3 regions of the Priestia sp. FW507-14D1A genome follow, and region 1 is predicted to be linked to each of the others. Evidence: riboswitches for the same ligand, from Rfam matches in the RefSeq annotation. Region 1 holds a riboswitch; each other region holds the start of a gene.
The links. Region 1 has a riboswitch for cobalamin ahead of AC3WJG_RS22020 (cobyric acid synthase). Riboswitches for the same ligand answer to the same signal wherever they lie in the genome.
Positions count from the first base shown of each region.

Region 2: another riboswitch for cobalamin. It lies ahead of AC3WJG_RS23015 (HoxN/HupN/NixA family nickel/cobalt transporter); the one in region 1 lies ahead of AC3WJG_RS22020 (cobyric acid synthase).
Region 3: another riboswitch for cobalamin. It lies ahead of nikA (nickel ABC transporter substrate-binding protein); the one in region 1 lies ahead of AC3WJG_RS22020 (cobyric acid synthase).

Region 1 is NZ_JBYSWQ010000007.1:161,088-166,448, reverse strand. Features, by position in the region: gene AC3WJG_RS22030 (ABC transporter ATP-binding protein) at 1-817, opposite strand, end outside; gene AC3WJG_RS22025 (FecCD family ABC transporter permease) at 814-1,872, opposite strand; gene AC3WJG_RS22020 (cobyric acid synthase) at 2,079-3,605, opposite strand; cobalamin riboswitch at 3,698-3,877, opposite strand; gene AC3WJG_RS22015 (YdcF family protein) at 4,025-4,588, shown strand; gene AC3WJG_RS22010 (APC family permease) at 4,646-5,361, opposite strand, start outside.
Region 2 is NZ_JBYSWQ010000008.1:92,543-97,903, forward strand. Features, by position in the region: gene AC3WJG_RS23005 (DoxX family protein) at 1-82, shown strand, start outside; gene AC3WJG_RS23010 (M20 family metallopeptidase) at 151-1,281, opposite strand; gene AC3WJG_RS23015 (HoxN/HupN/NixA family nickel/cobalt transporter) at 1,544-2,341, opposite strand; cobalamin riboswitch at 2,475-2,657, opposite strand; gene AC3WJG_RS23020 (organic hydroperoxide resistance protein) at 2,763-3,182, opposite strand; gene AC3WJG_RS23025 (undecaprenyl-diphosphatase) at 3,335-3,928, opposite strand; gene AC3WJG_RS23030 (response regulator transcription factor) at 4,082-4,813, shown strand; gene AC3WJG_RS23035 (HAMP domain-containing sensor histidine kinase) at 4,817-5,361, shown strand, end outside.
Region 3 is NZ_JBYSWQ010000009.1:36,904-42,264, forward strand. Features, by position in the region: gene AC3WJG_RS23470 (CitMHS family transporter) at 1-362, shown strand, start outside; gene AC3WJG_RS23475 (GNAT family N-acetyltransferase) at 674-1,201, opposite strand; gene nikA (nickel ABC transporter substrate-binding protein) at 1,273-2,814, opposite strand; cobalamin riboswitch at 2,958-3,148, opposite strand; gene ftsZ (cell division protein FtsZ) at 3,151-4,155, opposite strand; gene AC3WJG_RS23490 (tautomerase family protein) at 4,515-4,904, opposite strand; gene AC3WJG_RS23495 (hypothetical protein) at 5,072-5,230, opposite strand.

The DNA.
Region 1 (5,361 bases):
GATACAACTCATCGAAGTCCGTCTCTGGATATTGATACGGCGGCACAAAAGCAATTTGTTGCTTATTCACAGCGGGATGGTGAAATACGTGCAAATCAACGCCATATACTCTTTTTAACGTAGCTGCATCTTGAAAAATGGCATCCATCCCGGTTTCTTCTACTCTTCCATCTTTCAGTAACACGGCATTATCTGCAAACAGCGAGGCGATGTTGAGGTCATGCAAGATGGCCAGGACCGTTAAGCTCATTTCCTGCTGTAAAGTTTTTAACAGCTGAAGCAGTTCCATTGTATGTTTTACATCTAAGTGATTCGTTGGTTCATCAAGAAGTAAGTAGTCAGGTTCTTGCGCTAGTGCTTTAGCCAGTAAAACCCGCTGTTTTTCTCCACCGCTTAACGATTGAAAAGTATGATTTCTATAGTGCCAGACGTTTGTTAATTTCATCACACTTTCCACCACTTCTTCATCCTGTGCTGATACAGTGCTAAACAATCCTTTTGCCTGATAAGGGTAACGTCCAAGTGAAACAATTTCTTGAACCGTAAATTCTAGCCCAATTTGATTTTCTTGCGTCATGACTGCAACTTTTTGCGCCAGTTGTTTTGGTGAATAAGCCTTCACTGACTTTCCTTCCACCTTCACTTCTCCTGATTGAATGGTTAATACATTCATAATTAAGCGAATAAGCGTTGTTTTCCCGCTTCCATTTGGTCCTAGTAAAGCGACAAAAGAACCTTTGTCTACGGTGAACGTGATGTCACGAACGGTCGGCTGCTGCTTATCGTATCCTCCTGTCACATTATATAGTTCAATCATGATATTCCTCTCTTCCGCATACGTTCTTTTACAAGGAGCAGGGTAAAAATCGGCGAACCAATTAAGGCGGTTACGACTCCAATAGGCAGTTCACGAGGTTCTAATATCGTTCGTGCCAATAAATCTGCTAAAACCAAATAACTTCCTCCAATTAAAATAGAAAGCGGCAGTACATGCTTATGATTAGCTCCCGCTACGAGACGCACTACGTGGGGGATAACTAAGCCAACAAATCCAATTGCCCCAGATACTGATACCGCAGCTCCTGTTAATACGGATGCACCTATTAAAATCATTCTTTTTTTCTTCTTTACGTCTATTCCCATAAACTGAGCGGATTGATCGCCAAATGCTAAGCCGTTCAGCTCTTTTACATGTAACAACAGCATAATTGTACCGATCAAAAAGAACGGCCCTAAAATTTGAATATGAGACCATCCTCTCATTGATACGCTTCCCATTAGCCAATATAAAACCTGCCTTACATCTTCTTCGGGAGAAAGAGCCACAATTAATGAAATAAGTGCGCTCATAAAGGATGATAAAATAATCCCCGCTAAGATGATGGTTTCATTGGCCAAATTGCCGCTTGCGAGTTTCGTAATACCAAAAACTAAAAGAAGAGTAATAAAACCAGATACAATGCCGACTACAGGCAGCGTGAAGATAGACAAACCAAAAATACTCCAATGAAAATAAATTGCCATGACAGAGCCAAGGGTTGCACCTGAGGAAACCCCGATCGTATAAGGATCAGCAAGCGAGTTTCTTAATAGCCCTTGAAAGGCAGCCCCTGCTATTGAAAGCGAAGCTCCTACTAAAAATGCCACCAGTACTCTTGGAAAACGAATTTGCCAAATGATTAAATCCATGTTTTCCGGACCGTGATATAAGGATAGCCCGGTAAGGTGACCAAGAATAATTTTGATTGTATCTCCTACGGTTAACGAAACTGTACCAATAAATACGGCCATAATTACCGAAGTACATACAATAAATAAACTGACTATGTATAAAATAGATGCTTTGTTTAAAAAAATACGTTTAAAAATCAATACGTTCAGCTCCTCTAGGAAACGAGGCGTGATGTTTTACATTACATTAACCATTCATTTTCCTGTCCATAAACCATGCTTCCACCATGCATTAAGTTGGAAACAATCATCTTTTCTTTGTTACGAGTGCTAGACTGTTGAACTTAGGCAACATAGAATAGCGTACTAAAGTTCTCGGTAAAAAAACAAGCGAAAGCCTCTACAAGCTATACTTTTTGTGTTTGCTCCGGGCTTTTATAGTTGTCTATTAACTCATATAGCTTTTCCATATCTACGGCTTCTCTCACATATGCTGCTGCTTTTGAAAAAGACTCCTCTTTTTGCAGGCGACTGTTGAATGTGTCCGTAATAGGCGGCAATTTTTTATGTTTGCGAATTTGATTAAGCAAAGCTCTGCGCAAAGAATCGTTATGAAACACATCATGAACATACGTGCCAATAACGTTGTCTTTAACCGTTCCTTCTTTTTCATGCTCTACCACTGCAAAAGCTTTCGTGGTGCTCTTAGAAACTGTCTTTCCCATATGAATTTCGTAGCCTTCAATCAAAACTCTTTCATTTTCTAACTGGACATACCCAGAAACTCTTTCTGTTTTTTTGCTGGTTGTCATAACGGTTTCCACTGGAAGCAAGCCCAGCCCTTTAATGGATTCAATCCGAGATTCTACTGCATCAGGGTCTGTAATTGTCTCCCCTAGCATTTGATATCCTCCGCAGATGCCAATGACGTGAACGTTCGTTGTGTTCAAGACTTGATTAATGGCTAGAGCCAGGCCGCTTTCTTGTAAAAACTGAGCATCTTCAATCGTATTTTTGCTTCCTGGCAAAACAATTAAATCAGGCGTACCTAATTGCGACGGCTTGGTTACAAGCCTCACGTGACAGTCTTCTTCTAAGCTTAAAGGATCGATGTCTGTAAAATTTGAGATGCGCGGGTACGAGATGACCGCAATATCAATTTCTTTTAACGGATTCACAAGCGTTGAGTAATTTCTAAGTGATAACGAATCTTCCGCATCAATTTCCACGTTGTTCATATAAGGAATAACTCCTAGCACCGGAACACCCGTGTATTCTTCAAACCACTTTAACCCTGGTTTTAAAAGTTCTAAATCTCCTCGAAATTTGTTAATTAACACCCCGATAACTCTAGACTTGTGTTCATCTGGAAGCAATTGAAGAGTACCGACTAGGCTCGCGAAAACGCCACCTTTATCAATATCTCCTACTAACACAACAGGCGCTTCTGCTATTTTTGCAACGCGCATATTTACGAGTTCCCGATCGTTCAAATTGACTTCAGCAGGACTTCCAGCGCCTTCAATCACAATTCGATCATAATGATTGGCAAGCTCTTTATAAGCTTCCGTGATAACGTTCAAACCTTCATTAAAAAATTCTTGCCGATACTGAAAAGCAAACATATTACGTAGCGGTTTTCCATGAACAACTATTTGAGATTCATGATCACGAGTTGGTTTAATTAAAATAGGGTTCATATTGGTTGTTGCTTCTACTCCAGCCGCTTCTGCTTGAATTCCTTGCGCTCTGCCAATTTCTTTTCCATCCATTGTAATGTATGAATTAAGCGCCATATTTTGCGATTTAAACGGTGCAGTTTGATAGCCGTCTTCTTTAAAAATACGGCAAAATGCTGTAGCAATCATGCTTTTTCCAGCGTCTGAGTGCGTTCCTTGAATCATAAGCGGTTTTCCTTTTTTCACTTTTTCCACTCCCTACCACATAAAAAAACCTTAACTGTAAAAGTCAAGGTTTGGTCATGCGCTCATTAACACATTGTCTTGACTTATTTCTCCCACCGAAAAATAAGGGGTTTTTAAAAGCAGGTCTCCTGGCTTATGCTTCATTTTACTTCTGCACCCTTCCTAGTTTGACTAGTGGGTCTTTGCAGGTTCATCCACATTTACAGTAGCGGGGGCTGCACCGGATTTACACCGATTTCCCTATTATCCTCCTTAGAGGCACTTTTAAAATTATTTATTCTTTATTGTAACGAATTTTATAACCATTCACAATAACGATTTTCTTCTATTATTATATATTACTGTGTTTATACTTATTTGGGTCTCGTATGCTATAATAACAATTATTTTCCAAACATCTTATGGAATAGCTAGGAAGGTGCTCACAGTTGAAGAAAAAAATCATTTATGTCTTTATCAGCGTGTTTGTTCTTTATATAGCAATCATATCTTTTTGTATGTATCAAACTGCTCACAAGTCTGTTCCACAAAACGCGGATTATGTGCTCGTTTTAGGTTCTAAAGTAGATGGTGATCAAATGTCTCCTAGTTTAAAAGAACGAGTAAAGACGGCTTTATCTTATTTACAAGCAAATCAACAGACAAAAGTTATCGTAACGGGCGGAAAAGGATCTGATGAAGAAATTTCTGAAGCAGAAGCAGCCTATCGTTTTCTGCGAAAAGAAGGAATTAAAAAGAATCGAATTATAAAAGAAGATCAGTCAACTTCTACTTTTGAGAATTTCACTTTTACTAAACAGAAAGTTGATATTCAACACAAAAAAGTCGTGCTTGTTAGCAGTGATTTTCATTTATTTCGCGCCTCTATTATTGCCAAACGTCAAGGCTTTGACGTTTATCCTTTAGGTGCAAAAACACCAAATTCAATTAAACTTCAAGCCTACTTTCGTGAGTATGCTGCTATTTTAAAAACATGGCTGTTTGATAAATAAATAGAGTAAGTATTCTACAAATAAAAAACACGGCATGAATTCATGCCGTGTTTTTTATTAATCATCTGTATCGATAACTGCTTTTGGTAAACCTGTGTATTTCGCCCAGTAGAAAATACCGAGTGAAAAAAGAGCAATTAAAATTAAGTCAAGCGGGTTGCTTAGCACACCTTGTCCTCCACCAAATGAACCTAGATAAGAGATAACAAGCATAATAATATAATAAGCAACTAGCCACCAAGCAGATTTAAGCTGCTGTGCAAATTTTACAACGTCAGTTGGTACGTATTTCTTAAACGCTACGTAGATAACAACCATTAGAAGCTGTGATCCTAGCAGCCAAGAAATTGTCGTCCACCCTGACCAGTATACAATGTATGAACAGAAAATAAATGAAACAGGAGCAATAACGCTCATGCCTTTTAATTTAAAAGGTTTTTTAAGGTCTTTTGCATTTACTCTGAATGCAGCAGCTGAAATTGGCGCAATCGCATAAGACAGAATAAGTGCCACTGAACATACGTTTACTAGCGCTTCCCAAGAAGGAAATGGCAGTGTCCAGAATACGGACATTCCAAATGATAGCCATAGTGACGCACGTGGAATTCCTGTTTTCTTATCTACTTTTGAGAAACGTTTAAATAATGTTCCATTACGAGACCAAGCATAAACTAAACGAGAAGTTGTATTCATGAAGATGTTCCCGTTACCGCCTGGTGATAAAATAGCATCAAAAATAACAAGCGTTACTAACCAGCCAAGGCCTAAAATAA
Region 2 (5,361 bases), on a different contig from region 1:
AAGCCAGTTCCTTGCTCTTGATGCAGTGGTATTCAAAAAGAAAGAAACTGCCTTTTCTCTTCAAGAAGAAAGCAGTAAATAAAAAAGAAAGCTTATACTCTCCCAATATAAGCTCTCAGATTAGTCCCCTCCGTTTGAGGCGGGCTTTTTTTATATTTGCAGCAGCAAATTCGCAAATAAAGAAGAACGCTCGGATAACGTATCAATTTGAATATGTTCATATTCCGCATGTATTCCTTTTCCGCATGCTCCTAGCCCATCCAACGTGGGAACGCCAATGGCCGCTGTAAAATTGCCATCACTTCCTCCTCCAACAGCTGCTTCTTCTAATTTCATACCCAGTTTGGCCGCGATTGACTGAGCGCATTCAAATAACTCTTCCGTTTGTTTAGACTTGACCATCGGAGGACGATTCATGCCTCCCGTTACTTCGAGCTTAATCCCTTTTAAAATGGGTGTTAAATTCAAAATAATATCCGTCATGCGTTTTGCTTCTTCTTCTGTAGAAACACGTAAATCCACGTGCGCTTCTGCATATTCCGGCACTACATTTGTACCGCTGCCTCCCGTAAATGTCCCAACGTTCACCGTTGTACCTTTTTCATAATCTGTTAAGCTCTGCAAGAAAATCACTTGGCGCGCCAGCTCTTCAATCGCATTGATTCCTTCTTTGTGGTGATTACCCGCGTGTGCTGCTCGTCCCCATACTTTTACGGTAAAAATTCCCGCTCCTTTGCGCGACGTTTTTAACGCACCTGAACCCGCCACCGCCGGTTCCGCTACTAGCACTGCTTCACTTCTTTGCGCTTCTTCTTCAATGTATTTTTTAGAAGAAATTGACCCAATCTCTTCATCCGAATTGCAGAAAAACACAATTTTTTTATCCAGCGGTAAGCCAAGCTCTTGAATCGCTTTAATCGCCCATATAGATTGTACAATGCCCCCTTTCATGTCTAAAATTCCCGGACCGTACAGCTTGTTTCCCTCTGTTCTTAGACTCAGCCTTCCCTTTTCCCACACCGTGTCAAAGTGACCGATGATTAAAAGCTGCTTTTCTCCTTCTCCAATCGTAAATTTCAAGTGGTTTCCTACTTCTTTTTCTTCTATGATTTCGTACCCTACCCCTAAACGCTTTTGAAACAGCTGCGTTAAATACTTTCCACACTGATCTACTAACTCTTTACTGTAGGACGGTGATTCTTTTTTCACAAATCCCACTAAATCTTCGAGCATCTCTTGTTCGTGTTCTTTTAAATAACTAAACACGCTTTGTTCTACCATTACCTGACTCAAATCAATTCCTCCTCTAGAAAACCCCTGCTGCTTGCATTAAATGCTTTTATTTATCGTACGTATAACTATGTTCTACGTTTCACATAACGACCTTAAATTATCCTTAATTATAATGGTTTTCAGACAATTTTCCATCCTTTAAATACAGATAATACTTTAACTTATTCATAACCGACCGAAAATAGCCATAAACTTCAACAAATTCATACAAAAAAGCTTCAATCTTCAACAGATTAAAGCTTTCGTTTGACTAATTGACATTTATTTTAATATTTTTCCCTTTTGACTTCACACTCACAAAAACAAACATAGACACTAAAAAAATAAACAGAATAACGCCAACCATTTCAAAGTTTACTTCGGCCCATGGGTTAAAGAAAGTGAATGCTAAATAGAACGACACACCATACGCGAGGACAACAATAACCCAGCCCATCAAGCGGGAAGCAGATTGTCCAAATTTACTCGATTCATTTACCATTTTGTGTACAATCATCGAATCGATTGTATCTGTAAGCATCATGCCAAACATAAACACTAGTCCCAACAAAAGCGGCGTATACTTGCCTGCGTTCCCTACAGCTAGAGACCACACGGCCGTTTGACTGACCGTTTCGGCTGCTAAAGCGAACAATGCCCCTACAAGAATAATTAAAAAAGGATTCGTTGTTCCTTTTGCGATTTTCGGAATAAACTTCCCTTTTAATCCGCTCAGCTGAAACTCTTCTTCTTTATTTTTAGTTCGAAGCAAATGATATGTGTTTAATGTTCCAATCAGAAAGAGAGAGATAATGGATACCCAAGATGCAAAATGATCGAAATATGATGGAAACGTAAAATTCTTCATCACCACGCCCAGCACCCCGGCCGTGACGGCCACCATTCCTCCATGACCTAGTGAAAACAGCGTTCCGACCCACGGGGCAAAACGGCTGCCCATTCTCCAATTATATCGGGTCTGGCCGTCAATAAAAGCTAAGTGATCTGCATCCAATCCGTGCCTGATTCCTAATAAAAAGACAAGTAAAAAAACTGATAAACCTTCCATTTCCTACACTCCTTTTTTTAAAATAAAACGTAAAAAAGCCTCAATTCTATAGAAATTGAGGACGTGTCGGCATATGAAAATAAACAGCAATTGCTCACTGCGTACCTTGATACACCGCCTCTTTCCTAGAAGAGTCAAGTGTACAGAATAGGTAGGTCTCCTGGCTTGAGATCATCATTTTCTACCGTCTTCCCCATTTTGAGTGACGATAAGATAGAAAACTCCCTGCTTACAGTGGCTGGACCGCTCGAGATTTGCACTCGATTCCCTGTTACCTCTTACGCTATGTAAGAGCACCTAAACTGTGCGAATGATTCATTTTCTTCCTCATTATACTAGTACCGCTTACAAATGAATAGAGAAAATTCAAATAAAAAAGCCCTGCTAAGCTTTACATGCTTAGCAGGGCTTTTTAAAGCAATTAAACTACTTCTACCGTTACGTCTACGTTGCCGCTGATTGCTTTTGAATACGGGCAGTATGAGTGAGCTAGGTCTACGTATTTTTTCGCTGTTTCTAAATCTAAGCCTTCAATATGAGCTTCAAGCGCTACTCCAATTTTCACTCCTTGATCAGCTTTATCAGGAAGCAGCTGAACAGTAGCTTTTACTTCACTGCTTTTGATTTCTACGTTATGTTTTTTCAACATAAATTCTAACGCGCTGTTGAAACAAGCACTGTATCCAGCTGCAAACAGCTGCTCTGGGTTTGTTGCTGTTGTTGCTTCTCCACCAAGCGCTGGAGGTGTTGCAACGTCTAAGTTAAAGATGTTATCTAAAGAGTGAACTTCTCCTGTTCTTCCACCTGTGTTAACGACTGTTGTTTCATATAAAGCTTTCATGTATAAACCTCTCCTCTTTTTCATTAATTTTATTAAAAGTTTTTTGTTTATCGTTTCTGTAATTTAATTGTACACAATTTAATTTTAAAAAACAAGTATTAAATACATTAAAAATTCCCCAATAAAAAAAGCCGCGTATTTGCGACTTTTTCTTAATAATATTGAGACTGTTCGTCATAAGCTGATTTTCGAAAAATAGACAAGTTGGTAATAGCTCTCATCAGTTTCGTATTAAAAATAACATAATGAATAAACAGCGCCAGCACGCAGCCTAGAACGGCTCCTGTTAACACATCGAATGGATAATGAACGCCAACCCATACGCGTGAAAAGGCAATGAGTACGCCCATGACAACCCACATGCGCCCTGAACGTTTGAAATGCAGCCAAATGGTAAAAGTGATAACTAATGCAGATGTAGCATGATCGCTTGGAAATGAAGAATTTGCGGCGTGATCAATAAGCTGATTCACGTGGTGAGAGATAAACGGACGATCTCGATAAGCAAATAAACTAATCACTTTATTGATAATGACTCCTGTGGCACAAGCACACAAAGCTTGAAATGCTACAACACGGCTGCCGTTTTTATTAATAAGTAAAAACAAGCCGAGTAAAACGATAAGTACATACTGGGCATAATCTGCAAAGAATACCATCAGCGAATCTAGAGGCTTTACGTGTGAGGCATACTGATTCACCGCGTGGAAGATGGTATAATCTACTGAATTAATAGCTGATAACATAATCGAAATCCTTTCTTATTTTTAAATGTCATTAGCTATCTTATCAGTTTCTTGAGAAAATGAACATTATTTCTCGGGCTATTATTGATATATTTAGTCAAATAACTATTGATTTCCCTGTCATTTATACACCTCCAATCTCTCCGTGCTATAATGTACGCAGCTATACATAGACACAAGGGGGAATTTTCGTTGAGTAAAGGCAGAATTTTAATAGTAGAAGATGAGCGCAAAATTGCTCGTTTAATTCAACTCGAGCTTGAACATGAAGGGTACGAAACGGGCATAGCTTACACGGGAACAGAAGGATTGGCAGAGTTTCAAGAACACGATTGGGATTTGCTGCTTTTAGATGTGATGCTTCCTGAACTGAGCGGACTCGAAGTACTTCGTCGCATTCGAGCAAATGATGATCAAACGCCCGTTATCTTATTAACAGCTCGAGACGCCCTTCCTGATAAGGTAAGCGGACTAGATTTAGGAGCAAACGACTACATTACAAAGCCTTTTCAAATTGAAGAGCTTTTTGCACGCATTCGCGTATGGCTTCGCCATCCCGCATCAACATCGACTGCTGAACAAGAAACAGCAACTCTTCAACTAGGGAATTTAGTCGTTAACGAAAAAACGCGAGAAGTTACGCGTGAAAATGAAGCTATTGAGCTGACTCCTAAAGAATATGATTTACTTGTCTATATGCTTCAAAACAAAAATCAAGTGCTGAGCTTTGAACAGCTTCTTACAAACGTTTGGGGATTTGATTATTACGGAGACACAAATATTGTATACGTATACATTCGTTATTTACGTAAAAAGATTGATGCTTCATTTTCAACTCCGTACATTCAAACAGTGCGCGGCGTTGGCTACATGCTGAAGGAGTAGCTTATGAAACTACAAACAAAGATTATTCTTACATCAACTGCGCTGCTTTTTATTCTGCTAGTAATTGCAAACAGTTCGATTTACTTCATTTTCAAGAAGACCATGGAAGACAACGCAATTGAACGTTTGCAAACAGAAACAAGCAATGTAACAAATGGGCTAAAGCAAACGAGTGCGACGGTTAAACAAGCCAACTTGCTTCGTGCCTATTTGCCCCCTAACGGAATGATTCGTATTTTACCCAAATCCGGCAGTCCTTTAGTTGTATCCGTTACGGATCAAACGAAAGAGCTTCAGGACTTACCTTATTCCTATTATTCAAATGAACAAACAAGCATCAAAGAAGATGACGGCCATCTATACGCGATTTCACACACCCCTGTCATTTGGACGAACGGTGAAGTTGTTTCTTTGGAAGTCACGGAACAACTGGCAGATGTGGAACAATCTCTGCAGACATTAAAATTTATCTTGCTCATTGCCTCGCTTGTTATATTAATTCCAACCATATTTGCTGGACGGCTTTTAAGTAAAATTATTTTGCGGCC
Region 3 (5,361 bases), on a different contig from region 1:
ATACCATTGTCAGCCTCACTCCTGAATGGCTGGGCTCTCACCTTCCCTTAGTTGTAGCAATAACGAGCCTTCCTCTTAGCTTTGTATTTTCACCTGATGCTTATTATTTTGGCATTTTACCTGTTATTAGCCATACAGCAGCTAATTTTGGTGTAGACCCTGTAGAAATAGGACGAGCAGCTTTATTGGGACATTCCACAACGGGGTTTCCCCTATCTCCTTTAGTACCCGCTACTTTCATTCTGATTGGGCTGGTTGAAGTAGATTTCGGGGAGCATCAAAAGTTTCTTTTCAAGTGGGCCTTTGGGACAACTATTGTGATGACAATTACAGCCATTTTAACGAATGCTATCTCCTTTTAGACTCTACCATAAAAAAGGAAGCCGACTACCATAAGGCAATCGGCTCACACATGTAGGATATTGATTTAACACTAACAAAGTACAACACAACACTAGTAATTATATAATATATTTCATTATTTTGAAAGCGATTTCATATATATTTTTAAAAATATTTTGTTATTTGTTTTTCATAGAAAAAAACCACGTTTCAGCCAATTCGAAACGTGGTTCTTTTCTGTAAGGACTTGCCCTACAGGCTATAAATGTAAGTAAGCTCATTATAGCATGAGCTCTTATCTAGATTCTATGGTAATTACTGTATAATATCGTTACATTACGACCGGTTGTATTTTTCTGTCCATGTGCAGCGTATTCCATGGCTCATCCTGTTCAGCAAGCCTTTCGATAAAATCTTGTGAAGTCCAGAATGGAATAGCCCCCGGTAAAAAAGGATGAGTATGCAGATACAACGTGTCATAAAAATGACTTTGAGCAAATTGTTCCACTGCCTTTAACAGCTGCTGTCCAATGCCTAGACGCCGGTATGCTGGATCGACATAGCATTTTACAATCTCGGCTGCAGTTTTATGTTCATATCGCTTTTTTAATGCATGAAACCTTCCATCGTAAGCGTATAAACCAATTGTTCCAATTACTTGTTGATTTTCCGTGACAGCTGCAAAAAAAGCAGCGCCTTTCGCTTGAACATAATATTTATTAAAATGAAGCAAATCCACAGGAAGCTGATTTTTTTCCATCATAAGAAATAGCTCATTCCGCATATTCATGACAAACTGAATCACTTCCGCATCCTTTTCTTTTACTTCTTTAATTTGATACGTTTGTACTTCTTGCACGTTTACTGTCACATCCTTTTATCTATCATTGTATACTTTCTCGTTTTCCTATAGGAACAACACAATATTGACTATGGCGTTACGTCTAAATGCTGAGTCAGCATATAATACTCGCTTGGATTTGTGGTCCAGTTTTTCACTTTTTGATTATAAGCAACAACAATGTTTGGATGTACAATCGATGACGTCAGCATTTCCTCATTAATCAAAGCGGTTGCTTGCTTAGCTAACTGATCTCGCTTTGCGTCATCTACTGTTGAATTTAACTGTTCTATCATTTTTGTTAGCTTATCGTCATCAATCCGGCTGGCATTTAAACCACCGCCCGGCAAATAGTTCGTACTTAAATAATAGCTTGCATCTCCTCTAGGTGCAGTGATAAGACTGTACAGTGCTAAATCCCAATCGTCTTTTGCCATTACATATTCATCGCTGTCCTCAACGAGATGAATCTTAATAGTAATTCCTAACTCTTTGGCATTAGACTGTATAAGCTGAGCAATCAAAGGAAGTTCTGGTAGAGAGCTGTATGTGACAAGAGAGAGCGATAGTGGCTTTCCATTTTTCATTGGTTTGTCATTTTTGATTTGATAGCCTGCTTTCTCTAAATATTTTTTAGCAGATGGCATACCTCTTTGCTCATTAGCATTATTATCAGCAAAAGGAAATTGAGGTAAAAATGGACCTCGAGCTGCTGCCGCTTGATTGTTCATGATGCTGCTGACAATTTCTTTTCGGTTCAGTAAGGTATCGATAGCTTTTCTTACATTTTCGTCTTTTAATGCGTCATTGGTTTGATTATAAAGTAATAAATGTGTACGCACACTGGGTACTCCACTTACCTTAAAAGACGGATCTGTTTGTAAAGTGCCCAAACTTTCTAAAGGCGGGCGATAAATAATATCGGCTGTTCCGGACTGAAGAGCCGCAACGCGCGCATTAGCATCTTCGTTAAATGCAAAGATCGCATTTTTTAATTTTACTTTCCCATTCCAATAATGTTCATATCTTTCTAACTTCACTTGATTTCCTTGATCGAAAGTCAAAACTTGAAATGGACCTGTGCCAATAGGCTTCTTAGCTATATTAGAAACATCAACATCTATAATAGCTGTGTTTGGATGTACTAACTCAGAAGGAAATTTAGGCATTGGTTCTTTTAATGTAATTGTCAGCGCATGACCGTTCGCTTTCATTTCTTTAATATTTAAAGCGTTTTTCATCGCATAACTTTGATCTATCGTTCTTTGAAGAGAAGACTTAACGGCATTTGCATCTAGCGCTTTACCATTTTGAAACGTAATATTCTTTCTTATCGTAAATGTCCACGTAAGACCGTTATCTTCCGTTTTCCACTTTTCAGCAAGCCAGGGCTTTATTTTTAAATCATTGCTGATTTTAACAAGCGTCTCCCCTACTCCCGCACGAACTGCTGTATAATTATCATCCGTATGAGGATCAAGCGTTGCAGATGTAAAATTAAATAAAAACGTCACACTTTTATCCGTTTTCTTTTTTTCTTTTATACTTATGCTCTCTTCATTAGGAACACAAGCAGTGAGGCAAAGTAACACAAGAAATATCATAGATACGAGTTTTTTATTATTTATCATTGATTTTTCCACCTTCTATTTTAATACACAAAAAAAGCACTTCTAAAAAGAAGTGCTTGTCTTCAATACAAATTCAGATAAACGTATCCCTTGTTTATCTTATTTTTGATTCTGCCAAAACACCTCCCTATCCTCGTAGGTTATTGTGTGCTGCGATTTATGGCAGGTCTCCTGGCTTCAAGTCATTGCCTTATACCGCCTTCCCGTCTCTAAATAGACAGTGGCTTTTTGACATAAGGCTCCTTGTTACAGTGGCGGGACCGCTCCGGATTTGCACCGGATTCCCTTTTAAGGCAATTGAAAAACAATTGCCACCATAAAAGCTGGTTATTTAATTTAGTAGCGTGCTCTTGAAACTCTAGAAGTAGAAGCTGATGGTGAAACATCTTCATCATCAAATCCAGTGGCAATAACGGTTACCATCATTTCGTCCTTTAAATCTTCATTAATCACGGACCCAAAAATCATATTTAAGTCCTGATCAGAAGCAGACGTGACAATATCTGCTGCTTCCTGTACTTCGTAAAGACTCAAGCTGCTGCCGCTCGTAATGTTCAACAGCACGCCTCTTGCTCCATCAATCGATGCATCTAGCAGCGGACTAGAAATCGCTTTTTTCGCCGCTTCAATTGCCCGGTCTGATCCAGAAGCTCGTCCGATACCCATAAGCGCAAATCCTTGATTAGACATGATTGTTTTTACATCAGCAAAGTCAAGGTTAATCAGCCCCGGAACAGCGATTAAATCTGAAATACCTTGAATACCTTGGCGAAGAACATTATCTGCTTCACGGAATGCTTCAAGCATAGGCGTCTTTTTATCGACAATTTCAAGCAAGCGGTCGTTTGGAATCACAATAAGGGTATCTACCGATTCATTCATCGCAGTAATACCGCCTACTGCTTGCTTCGTACGTTTATTTCCTTCAAACTTGAATGGGCGAGTGACTACTCCAATTGTTAAAGCATTTAGTTCACGGGCAATTTGGGCAATAACCGGGGCTGCTCCAGTACCGGTTCCTCCACCCATGCCAGCTGTTACGAATACCATGTCTGCGCCTTGCAGTACTTCTTGAATTTGTTCTCTGCTTTCTTCGGCTGCTTCTCTTCCCACTTCTGGATTAGCTCCTGCACCTAATCCTCGCGTTAATGCAGCACCAATCTGCATTTTTACATCTGCTTTAGATAAGTTAAGCGCCTGAGCATCCGTATTAACGGCAATAAATTCTACTCCTTGTACACCGTGTTCAATCATACGGTTAACGGTGTTATTTCCTCCACCGCCGACTCCAATTACTTTAATTCGCACTAGTGGCGATACATCTGCATCAAATCCAAACATTCTAAGTTCCTCCTCAATGATCAAAATTACTTTCTCTTCTTATCCGAAAAAACACGTGAAGAACCTTTTACTCCTATGTTTAACGCGTAACTGTTCTTTTGTTTTACAGATTTTATACATTTCTCTTTTAACCTTTAAATCTTTACATCTTTATGTAAATTTATTGTTGTTCTAAAATTAGTACGCCGAACTCTTTTATGGCTTTTCCACTCAAAACGGCATATAAGCTTATTGTATCATTCATTTGACAGATGTCTGTATTTAATTTTGAGTAAGATGTGACTAAGAGAATAATATTTTTAGATACAAAATGAGAAAAAGCCCTTAGAAATAAGGGCTTCTCTAGATAATAAACCGTTTTATAATTTCCCAGTTAAGAATTGAGCCTCTCCCATGCCAAAGCTCCAGTCAGCATTACCGTTTTCAACAATCGAAATCATAATGTCGTTTGGCTGAATGCCGCAGCTCTCTCCAAGCTCTTTTACAATTAATCTGTAAAGAGCTTGCTTTTGCTCTTCTGTTCGCTGTTTACTCGTTACACTTATAATAACCAAATCCTTGCTTCTCTCAAAGCCAAGACCTGTATCTTCAATAATCATTTCATGAGCAGGATGCTGATGTACAATTTGATAACGGTCTCGCTCCGGGACGCCAAAGGCTTCTAGCATCGCTCGGTGAGCAGCGTCTAGTAATGTTTTTAACTCTTTTTCATCTCTTCCTTCTATTACATCAAATCTAAGTAATGGCATACTAAGTAACCTCCAGCTTTTTGTCTAATATATTATTGCCTCATCATATCACAACTATCATTTGTAAAAAAAAGATATGCTATTCACAATGTGCTCTCTAGTGAAAGAGACCTCAAATGCTTCAATAAAAGCTGAACCTAACAAAAAGAAATGAGCAGCATAACGGCTCATTTCATTAGTATAAAAACATTTATAATAAGAGCTAAAATACATACAGATACAATGGCAATGAGTACGTTCATCACAAGGTTTTGCGAGGATGTTTTGGCTTGTTTTTTCATATCAGCCCGACTCATCTGTTGCTTTTCATGATCACTTTTAGACATCACGTAGCCTCTCCTATTCATCAAAATGTCAGCAGTGTGTAAATGATTTTTGAGAAACCTTGATCCAGTTCTTTTGTATAGACAGCAGCACATGCAGGTTATCACCAGTTATTTTAGCATGTTTTGTCAAA